Regions from separate parts of the Streptomyces sp. NPDC087906 genome, predicted to be linked through region 3. Evidence: riboswitches for the same ligand, from Rfam matches in the RefSeq annotation. Region 3 holds a riboswitch; each other region holds the start of a gene.

Region 1 (3,264 bases), on a different contig from region 3:
TGCACCAGGACGTCGAGCCCGGCCTTCTCCTGGAAGGACAGGACGTCCCTGATCTCGTCCTTGATGCGCTCCTCGTACCCGGCGGTGTCGATCCGGCCGGTCCGCAAGTCGGCCCGCGCGGTGCGCAATTCGCTGGTCTGCGGGAACGAGCCGATGGTCGTGGTCGGCAGCAGCGGGAGCCCGAGGTGCGCGCGCTGGGTGAGGGTCCGCTCGGGGTACGGCTGCGAGCGCCGCCCGTCGGCGTCGGTGATGGCAGCGGTACGGGCCCGCACGGCGGGGTCGCTGGTCAGTGCGGACCCGGCACGCGAGGCCAGATCGGCGCGGTTGGAGGCGAGTTCGGCCGCGATGGTGTCAGTGCCCTGCGCGAGGGCGCGCGCCAGGACGGCGATCTCCTGGGTCTTCTGCCGGGCGAACGCGAGCCAGCGGACGATCTGCGGATCGATGTCGCGTTCGGCGTCGGCGTCCAGCGGTACGTGCAGGAGCGAGCAGGACGACGAGACGTCGACCCGGTCGGCGAGACCGAGGAGCGTGCCGAGTGTGGCCAGCGACTTCTCGTAGTCGTTGATCCAGATGTTGCGGCCGTTGACGACGCCGGCGACCAGCCGCTTGCCGGGCAGTCCGCCGGCGGCTGCGAGGTCATCGAGGTTGGCGGCGCCCGACTCGGTGAAGTCGAGGGCGAGTCCTTCGACCGGCGCCTTGGCCAGGACCGGCAGCGCCTCGCCGAGCCGTCCGAAGTACGAGGCGACGAGCAGCTTCGGCCGGTCGGTCGCGGCTCCCAGGTCGCGGTAGGCGCGGGCGGCGGCGGCCAGCTCGGCGGGGGTGCGGTCCTGGACCAGCGCGGGCTCGTCGAGCTGCACCCACTCGGCGCCGGCCGCCCGCAGATCGGCCAGCACCTCGGCGTACACCGGCAGCAGCCGGTCCAGCAGGGTCAGCGGCTCGAAGTCGGCGGCGACGCCGGGCGCGGGCTTGGCGAGCAGCAGGTACGTGAGAGGGCCTACGAGGACCGGGCGTGCGGTGTGACCGAGCGCGACGGCCTCCGCCAGCTCGGTGACCTGCTTGCCGGAGTCGGCCGTGAAGACGGTGTCCGGGCCCAGCTCGGGCACGAGGTAGTGGTAGTTCGTGTCGAACCACTTGGTCATTTCTAGCGGGGCGATGTCCTGGTTGCCCCGGGCCATCGCGAAGTACCCGTCGAGCGCGTCGGCTTCGACCGCCGCGCGGTGCCGCTCGGGGACAGCGCCGACCATGACGCTGGTGTCCAGAACATGGTCGTAGTACGAGAAGTCACCGGACGGCACCTCGTGGATACCGGCCTCGGCCAACTGCTGCCAGTTCGAACGGCGCAGACCTGCCGCGGTCTCCCGGAGGGCGTCGGCGCTGACGCGGCCCTTCCAGTACCCCTCGACTGCCTTCTTCAGTTCACGGTTGCGACCCTGGCGGGGGTAGCCGTGGACGGTGGCGCGTGCTGCCGCGGCTGCGGGCTTCGCTGTCACGGAACTCTCCTTCGCGAGATGTGTCCTGGTGTCCCGGGGACGGGACCGCGGACGCGAAGGGACGGACCGACCGGGCGGCCCGCGAGGCTGCGCCGCCGCGAGTACCGCTCGATGTGTACGCCGACCCGCCCACGAGGTCACCGGGATGTCCGCGCGCGATCGGTCGCGCACGGGCGACGGGCAGGTCTTCGGACTCGCGGGCTCGTCTCGTGAAGGTCACGGGACACCTAATGGCCGTCGCTTCCCAGACCCGGCCGGGTCCAGTGCGTATGACGGCGGTCGTTCCCACTCACCGCTGCGGGGCAGTCCCGGATTCTCACCGGGTTCCCTCTTACGAAGCCCTCTCTGGCGGACAGGGCCAACCAGTCGCACGACCAGCCTAGAGGGAAGAACGGCCCGCGCGCACCCTTGCCCGTGATCCGGGCCGGGGTCGGGCACGCTCGGGTGGCCTGGTCCGTGTCCTCGGCCGTGCCCTAGTCCATGGCCTGGTCCGTCACCGGGGCCCCGTCCGGGGCCCTGTCCGGTGCCCCGTCCGGGGCCAGGACGCGGGTGAGCCAGTCGGTACGGGTCCGGCGGGCCGTGGCCGAGAGGTCGGCCTGCGGGTACAGCGCGTCGAATCCGTGGAAGCCACCCGCCCAGACATGCAGTTCGGCCTGACCCCCTGCCGCCCAGATCCCGGCGGCGTAGGCGGCGTCCTCGTCGCGGAAGACCTCGGCGGAGCCGGTGTCGATATAGGTGGTCGGCAGCCCCGAGAGGTCGTCCGCCAGGGCGGGTGAGACGTACGGGGAGACGTCAGCGCCGGTGAGATCGCCGAGGACGCAGCGCCAGCCGAACGCGTTCATCTCGCCGGTCCAGACGCCGGGGACACCGGAGTACTGGCGGCTGGAGACGGAGGTGTTGCGGTGGTCGAGCATGGGACCGATCAGGGCCTGGCCGGCGAGGGCCGGGGTGCCGAGGTCGCGCGCCAGCAGGGCGACACCTGCGGCGAGGCCGCCGCCGGCGCTGGCCCCCGCGACGACGATCCTGGCGGGGTCGACGCCCAGTTCGGCGGCGTGCCCGACGGTCCAGAGCAGCCCTTCGTAGCAGTCGTCGACCAGCGTCGTCCCGGTGGCCTCGGGTGCGAGCCGGTAGTCGACGGAAACCACGACGGCGCCGAGCGCGTCGAGCCACTCCAGCGGGATGTCGATCTGCGAGAAGCGGTCCCCCATGACCATCCCGCCGCCGTGCATCCAGTAGACACAGGGCGCGGCGGAGGGGTGATCACCACTCGCGGGGCTGAAGACCGAGAGCCGGATCGGGGTGCCGTCCTTGGCGGGCACGGTGACCTCCCGCCGGTCGACCTGCCGGTCGGCAAGGAGGGGTTCGACGGGCGCCGAGGAGAAGGGGCGTACCTGCGCGAGTATCTCCGGACTCAGCTCGGACATGAGGGGCATGTCGGCCAGCAGGCGACGCAGTTCGGGGTCCAGCTCAGGGCGTGCGGTGGTCATGGCGGGGCCTTTCGTAGGGCACGGGGGGGGAGGGCACAGGGCGCGGGCGGTGGCTACGGGTCAGAACGCGGCCTTGCCGCGCACCGGGACGTAGTCCGTGTAGGCGGACTCCTCGGCCAGCAGCCCGCCGATCCGCGCCACGATGGCCTGCGCGGCCTCACCGGAGAAGACCCGGTGGTGGTCCTCCTCGCTGGTCCAGCCCTCCGTGACATGGACGACGTCCGGGTCGGAGGCGGAGCGGGAGACGAGATAGACGACGCAGTACTCGCTGGCGCCGGGGCTGCCTT
Region 2 (3,264 bases), on a different contig from region 3:
GTTCGCGGCCGGCCACGGTGTAGGACAGCCCTGCCACCCGCAGCTCGGCGGTCATACGGGGGCTCCTTCGGGCCGGCGGCGCATCAGCCACAGGAAGAACGGGCCGCCGATGAGCGCGGTCAGCACGCCGACGGGGACGTCCTGCGGCGCAGCGACGGTACGGGCGGCGAGGTCGGCGACGACCAGCACCACGGCCCCGCCGAGCGCGGCGACCGGCAGCAGGCCGCGGTGTCCGGCGCCGACGACCGCGCGGGCCGCGTGCGGTACGAGCAGTCCGATGAAGCCGACGGCGCCGCTCGCCGCGACCATGACGCCGGTCACGAGCGAGGCGACGACGAAGACGGCCGCCCGGAACGCCCCGGTGTTCAGGCCGAGCACGCTCGCGCCCTCCTCCCCCGCCAGCAGCAGGTCGAGCGGCCGGGCCAGGGTCATCAGCAGCGCCGTCCCCGCGGCCAGCACGACGCCGGGCAGGACGAGCGTGCCCCAGCGGGCGCTGCCGAGACCGCCGAGCGTCCAGTACAGGGCCTCCTGGAACTGCTCGGGCCGGGCGGCGACGACCAGCAGCAGGGTGGTGAGCGCGGAGAGGATGTACGAGACGGTCACCCCGGCCAGGACGAGTCTGCCGCCGGTCATGGCGCCGCCCCTGCGGGCGAGGCTGTAGACGAGGGCGAGCGCGACGAGCGACCCGGCGAAGGCGGCGGCCGGCATGGCGACGGTGGTGGTCACTCCCCCGCCGATGCCGAGGACGAGCACGGCCACGGCGCCGGTCGAGGCGCCGGAGGAGATGCCGAGCAGGAACGGGTCGGCGAGCTTGTTGCGCACCAGCGCCTGGAGGACCGTCCCGACGACGGCGAGCCCCGCGCCGACGATCGCGCCGAGCAGTACCCGGGGCAGCCGTACGTCGAGGACGATGGTCCGGTACGGGCTCGGCTCGGCCCGCCCGGTGAGGGCGGCGACGACGTCGCCGGGCCCGATCCGTACGGAGCCGAGCGCGAGCCCCGCGACGACGGCGGCGGCGAGCGCGACGACGAGGCAGCCGACCACGAGCGGGTAGCGCAGCCGCCGGTGCCCGCGCGGGCCGGGCATGCCGCGCGGGCCGGGTATGCCGTGCGGGCCGGGCGTGCCTGATATGCCTCGCGTGCCTGCCGGGGTGGTGCGGGGCACGGCGCTACTTCACGGTTCCGGGGTGGAGCTGGGCCGCGAGTTTCGCGACGGCGTCGGGGGCGCGTACGCCGAGGACGACGCTGGACAGCGGCATCACGGCGAATCGCTTGTTCCTGATCGCGGGGACGTCGGCGAGCACCGGGTCGTCGGTGAGCCGCTTCTCCTTCTGGGCGACCGTCGTGGAGCCGTAGTCGTAGATGACGACGGCCTGCGGCTTGCGGGCGACGACCTGCTCCCAGGTGGCGTCGCCGAACGACTTGTCCAGGTCGGCGAAGACGTTGGCGCCGCCCGCGCGGGTGATGAGTTCGTTGCCGATGCCTGCGCCGCCCGCCGTGAAGGCGGTCTTGTCGCCGCTGTCGTAGACGAAGACCGAGACGGGCTTGACGCCCTTCAGCTTGGCGGCCGTGCCCGCGACGGTCGCGCGGGCCCGCGCGATCCACTTCTCCGCCCGGTCGGGGACGCCGAAGGTGCGGCCGACCTCCCGTACCTCCTGGTAGACGTCGTCCATGGTGACGGCGCCCTTGGTGCAGCTCTCGATGTTGAGCCGGGTGCCGATGCCCGCGCCCTTGAGGTCGTCGCGCGCGCGGCCGTCCTTGGCGTCGAAGGCGCTGGCGTAGCCGCCGTAGACGAAGTCGGGATCGGCGGCGAGCAGCTTCTCCTTGGAGGGGTACTCCTTGGCCAGGACCGGCACGCTCTTGTACGCGGCTGCGTAGGCGGGCGAGATCGTGTCGTCCAGATAGGCGGTGCCGACGAGCGACTTCCGCAGGCCGAGGGCGAGCATCACCTCGGTGGCGTGCTGGTTCATGGTGACGACGCGCTCGGGCGGTGCCTGGTAGGTCGTCCGCACACCGCAGTTGGTGACGGTGTAAGGGAAGCCGGGGGCTGCCGCCTTCGCGGCGCCGGCCGCGGGCTTGTCCCCGGGCTCTTCCGTCGAGCCGCACGCGGCGAGCGGTACGAGCAGGGCGGGCAGTGCGGCGGCTATGAGTGCGCGGCGGAGCGCGGGCGGGACTGGCGGCATGGCTGAGCTCTCCTCCGGGGGGATTTCCGCGTCCCCTGGCTGGTGGAAGAAGGGCGGCAGGTCAGTTCCTGGCTGCCAAGCGCAATCGCTTGGTCACAGTGGCGGGACCGCGCCGGACTCGCACCGGCTTCCTGGCTCCTGCCGCCTCGGGCAGACGGTCAGTCTCTCAGACGACCGTGACGTCCTCTTCGGTGACCTTGCCGTCCACGATCCGGTAGGAGCGGAACTGGAACGGGCCGAGGCCGTCGCTGTCGGCGGTCGAGACCAGCACGTAGTGCGCCTCGGGCTCGTTGGCGTAGCTGATGTCGGTACGGGACGGGTACGCCTCGGTCGCGGTGTGCGAGTGGTAGACGATCACCGGGGTCTCGTCGCGGTCGTCCAGGTCGCGGTAGAGCTTCAGCAGGTCCGCCGAATCGAATTCGTAGAAGGTGGGCGAGCGTGCCGCGTTGAGCATGGGGATGAACCGCTCGGGCCGGTCGGTGCCCTCGGGTCCCGCGACCACGCCGCAGGCTTCGTCGGGGTGATCGCGCCGTGCGTGCGCGACGATCTGGTCGTACAGAGCCTGGGTGAGGGTCAGCATGAGTGAAATATAGGACGGCCGGGGGCCCGCCCACCGGGGAGGCCCTACTCGACGGGTGCGTAGGCGCCCGCTTCTTCCTCGGTGGCGGTGGCGGTGCGGCGCTTGAGGAGCCGCCAGCCGCCCACCAGGCCCACCGCCCACAGGGCGCCCACGTACAGGCAGACGCGCGCTTCGTGGTCGTAGGCGATCAGGCAGGTGACGAAGGCGAGGAAGACGAGGGCGACCCAGCTCAGCGCGGCGCCGCCGGGGGCGGGGAAGGCGGAGGCGGGCAGCCGGCCCGCTTCGACGGCGCGCCGGTAGCGGATGTGGCTGGCGAGGATCATCATCCAGGTCCAGATGCCGGCGGCGGTGCCCACGGACGTCACGTACCCGAACGCCTTCTCGGGGACGAGGTAGTTGAGGATCACGCCGACGCCCATCAGGGCGACGGAGACGCTGATGCCGAAGGCGGGTGTGCGGCGCGAGTTGAGCTTGCCGAACGCCTTGGGCGCCTCGCTGTTGG
Region 3 (3,264 bases):
GACGTCCTGCCAGGCCTGCCTGACCGCCTCGTCGTCCACGGCGGCCGGCCGCCGCGAGGGTGGCTGGGACCGTGTCGTGGGCGGCTGTGTCCGGTGCTCTGTCATGCGCAGATCCTGTCAGGCGGGCCGCAATTCGGGCAGTGCGGTGCGGTCCGCGGCCCGCCTTGCGGTCCACCCGGGACAGAGACACCTCAAATACCGGCCTAGTTCATCTTCCGTTCACTCTGATTCGATTGCCTGAACCGCATGGAGCACCTCACGCTGCTGCTCGCGATCGTGATCGCGACGGCTCTCGTGTTCGATTTCACGAACGGTTTCCACGACACCGCCAACGCGATGGCGACGACCATCTCGACCGGCGCTCTCCAGCCAAAGATCGCGGTGGCCATGTCCGCCGCCCTCAATCTCGTCGGCGCCTTCCTGTCGGTCGAGGTCGCCAAGACCATCTCCGGCGGCCTCATCAACGAACAGGGCATCAGGACCGAAGTCATCTTCGCCGCACTCGTCGGCGCCATCCTGTGGAATCTCTTCACCTGGCTGCTGGGCCTGCCGTCCAGCTCCTCGCACGCCCTCTTCGGAGGTCTGATCGGCGCCACCCTGATGTCCGTCGGTACGTCGGGGGTCAACGGCGGGGTCGTCGTCACCAAGGTGCTCATCCCGGCCCTCGCCGCGCCGGTCGTCGCGGGGCTGGCGGCGACGGCCGCCACCCGGCTGACGTACCGGATCGGCCGGCACACCGACGAGAAGGACACCGCCAAGGGGTACCGGGCGGGGCAGATCGCCTCCGCCGCTCTCGTCTCCCTCGCCCACGGCACCAACGACGCGCAGAAGACGATGGGTGTGATCACCCTCGCCCTGGTCACCGGCGGTGTGCTGGCGCCCGGGTCCAACCCGCCGCTGTGGGTCATCGTGTCGGCGGGCACGGCCATCGCGCTCGGCACCTACCTCGGCGGCTGGCGCATCATCCGCACCATGGGCACCGGCCTCACCACCCTCAAGCCGCAGCAGGGCTTCGCGGCCCAGACCAGCGCGGCGACCGTCATCCTCGCCTCCTCCCACCTCGGTTTCTCGCTCTCCACGACACAGGCGTGCTCCGGTGCCGTGATGGGCGCGGGGCTCGGCCGCAAGGGCGGGGTGGTCCACTGGTCCACCGCGACCCGGATGGCCGTCGCGTGGTGTCTGACCCTGCCCGCCGCGGGTCTGGTGGCGGCGGGCGCCGAGTTCCTGACCGGACGGGGCCCCTGGGGCGTCGCCGTCGTCGCCGCGCTGCTCGTCCTGGTGTCGGCGGGGATCTGGCGCGCCTCGCGCCGCCGGCCTGTGGACGCCACGAACGTGGTCGGCGCTGCGGACGACGTGGTTCCGGTGTCCGTCGGACTCCCGCAGGATCTGACGGCCACGATCCCGGCGCCCGCTGCCGCACCCGCAGCGGCGGCTCCCACCACAGCGGCCTCGGCCACGGCGTAAGGACGGAACAGCATGGAAATCGACTGGGCGGCTCTCGGCTCCGTCTTCGGGGTCAGCCTGGTGGCCACCGTCGCGCTGGTTGGCCTGTTCACCCTCGGGGTCATCGGCCTCTCCAAGCAGGGCTCGGCGACCGCCGTGTCCGGCGCGTACGCCTGCTTCGCCCTGTGCGCGGCGGCCGTCGCGTACGGGATCTTCCTCATCGTCGCCTGACCGGCCCCCGCCCCGCACCGCACCGTCCCGCTCACCCTCGACCGCAGGTCAAGGGTGAGTTGACGGCTGTTCTCGCAGCGTGGTGGACTGCCGAGACCGAAAGGGACCGGTTCGCGCCGGTCCCGCGGTGGCAAGCAGAGGAAGCCGGTGCGAATCCGGCGCGGTCCCGCCACTGTCACTGGGAGAGCGCGACGCCCAGGAGCCAGGAACTCTCGCCGCCGCTTCACGTCGAGCCGGGGCGCGGACCCTGAGTGAGGACACTTCGCCATGCCTGGCCGCGGTCCAGCCGCCGAGCGGGTCTTCGCCTACGGCGCCACCGCCGGACTCCTGGCCGACCTGCTGTTCGCCGACCCCCGGCGGGGACACCCCGTCGCCGCCTTCGGACGCTCGGCGGGCGCCGTCGAGCGCGTCCTGTGGCGCGACCACCGGGGCTGGGGCGCCCTGCACACGGCGGTGTGCGTCGCGAGCGCCACCGGCGCCGCCGCGCTCGCCACCCGCCTCGTACGCGACCGGCGCACCGCGTCCGTCGTACTGACCGCCGCAGCGACCTGGGCGGTCGTGGGCGGCACCTCCCTGGGCCGGGAGGCGCGCGCCGTCGGGGCCGCGCTGAGCGCCGGGGACACCGAGCGGGCCCGTACGCTGCTCCCCCGGCTCTGCGGGCGTGATCCGCAGGCCCTGGACGAGCGGCAGATGGCACGCGCCGTGGTCGAGTCCGTCGCGGAGAACACCTCCGACGCCGTGGTGGGCGCGCTCGTGTGGGGCGCGGTCGCCGGGGTGCCGGGACTGGTCGGGTTCCGCGCCGTGAACACCCTCGACGCGATGGTCGGCCACAAGTCCGCCGCCTACCGCCGCTTCGGCTGGGCCTCGGCCCGGCTCGACGACCTGGCCGGCTGGCCGGGGGCCCGGCTCACCGCCGCGCTGGCGACCGCCTGCGGCGGCGACCCGCGCGGCGCGCTGCGGGCCGTACGCGCCGACGCTGCCCGCCATCCGAGCCCCAACGCGGGCCCGGTGGAAGCGGCGTTCGCCGGTGCGCTGGGCGTACGGCTCGGCGGCACCCTCGCGTACGGCGGCCGGGTCGAGCACCGGCCGGTGCTGAACGGGGCGGCGGGACGTCCTGTCGAGGTCGCCGACATCGAACGGGCGGTACGGCTCTCCCGGCGCGTCACCTGGCTCACGCTCGGCGTCTGCGCGGTGGGCCGGTTCGCGGCCAGGAGGGGGTCGATATGAGGGGCGGTGGGCTGCTGGTCGCCGGCACGACGTCCGACGCGGGCAAGAGCGTCGTCACGGCGGGAATCTGCCGGTGGCTGGTGCGCCAGGGGGTGAAGGTCGCGCCCTTCAAGGGCCAGAACATGTCGCTCAACTCGTTCGTGACACGCGAGGGCGCGGAGATCGGCCGGGCCCAGGCGATGCAGGCACAGGCCGCGAGGGTCGAGCCGACGGCGCTGATGAATCCGGTGCTGCTGAAGCCGGGCGGCGACCGCACCAGTCAAGTGATCCTCATGGGGCGGCCGGTGGGCGAGCTGAGCGCACGCGGCTACCACGGCGGCCGGCAGGCCGAGCTGCTCCGGCCCGTGCTGGACTGCCTGGAGG

The links. A riboswitch is a leader RNA that binds a small molecule or an ion and turns the genes downstream of it on or off. The one in region 3 is predicted to bind cobalamin.
Region 1: linked by a shared signal. The riboswitch ahead of metE (5-methyltetrahydropteroyltriglutamate--homocysteine S-methyltransferase) and the one ahead of ACZ63I_RS34565 (cobalamin biosynthesis protein) in region 3 are both predicted to bind cobalamin.
Region 2: linked by a shared signal. The riboswitch ahead of ACZ63I_RS16075 (ABC transporter substrate-binding protein) and the one ahead of ACZ63I_RS34565 (cobalamin biosynthesis protein) in region 3 are both predicted to bind cobalamin.

The regions. Positions count from the first base shown of each region.
Region 1 is NZ_JBVJLC010000005.1:165,396-168,659, forward strand. Features, by position in the region: gene metE (5-methyltetrahydropteroyltriglutamate--homocysteine S-methyltransferase) at 1-1,490, opposite strand, end outside; cobalamin riboswitch at 1,653-1,872, opposite strand; gene ACZ63I_RS16930 (alpha/beta hydrolase fold domain-containing protein) at 1,964-2,977, opposite strand; gene ACZ63I_RS16935 (putative quinol monooxygenase) at 3,038-3,264, opposite strand, start outside.
Region 2 is NZ_JBVJLC010000004.1:530,048-533,311, forward strand. Features, by position in the region: gene ACZ63I_RS16065 (ABC transporter ATP-binding protein) at 1-55, opposite strand, end outside; gene ACZ63I_RS16070 (FecCD family ABC transporter permease) at 52-1,086, opposite strand; gene ACZ63I_RS16075 (ABC transporter substrate-binding protein) at 1,169-2,182, opposite strand; cobalamin riboswitch at 2,225-2,357, opposite strand; gene ACZ63I_RS16080 (M67 family metallopeptidase) at 2,349-2,762, opposite strand; gene ACZ63I_RS16085 (amino acid permease) at 2,807-3,264, opposite strand, start outside.
Region 3 is NZ_JBVJLC010000021.1:1,312-4,575, reverse strand. Features, by position in the region: gene ACZ63I_RS34580 (class II aldolase/adducin family protein) at 1-105, opposite strand, end outside; gene ACZ63I_RS34575 (inorganic phosphate transporter) at 247-1,464, shown strand; gene ACZ63I_RS34570 (hypothetical protein) at 1,477-1,674, shown strand; cobalamin riboswitch at 1,786-1,908, shown strand; gene ACZ63I_RS34565 (cobalamin biosynthesis protein) at 1,942-2,901, shown strand; gene ACZ63I_RS34560 (cobyric acid synthase) at 2,898-3,264, shown strand, end outside.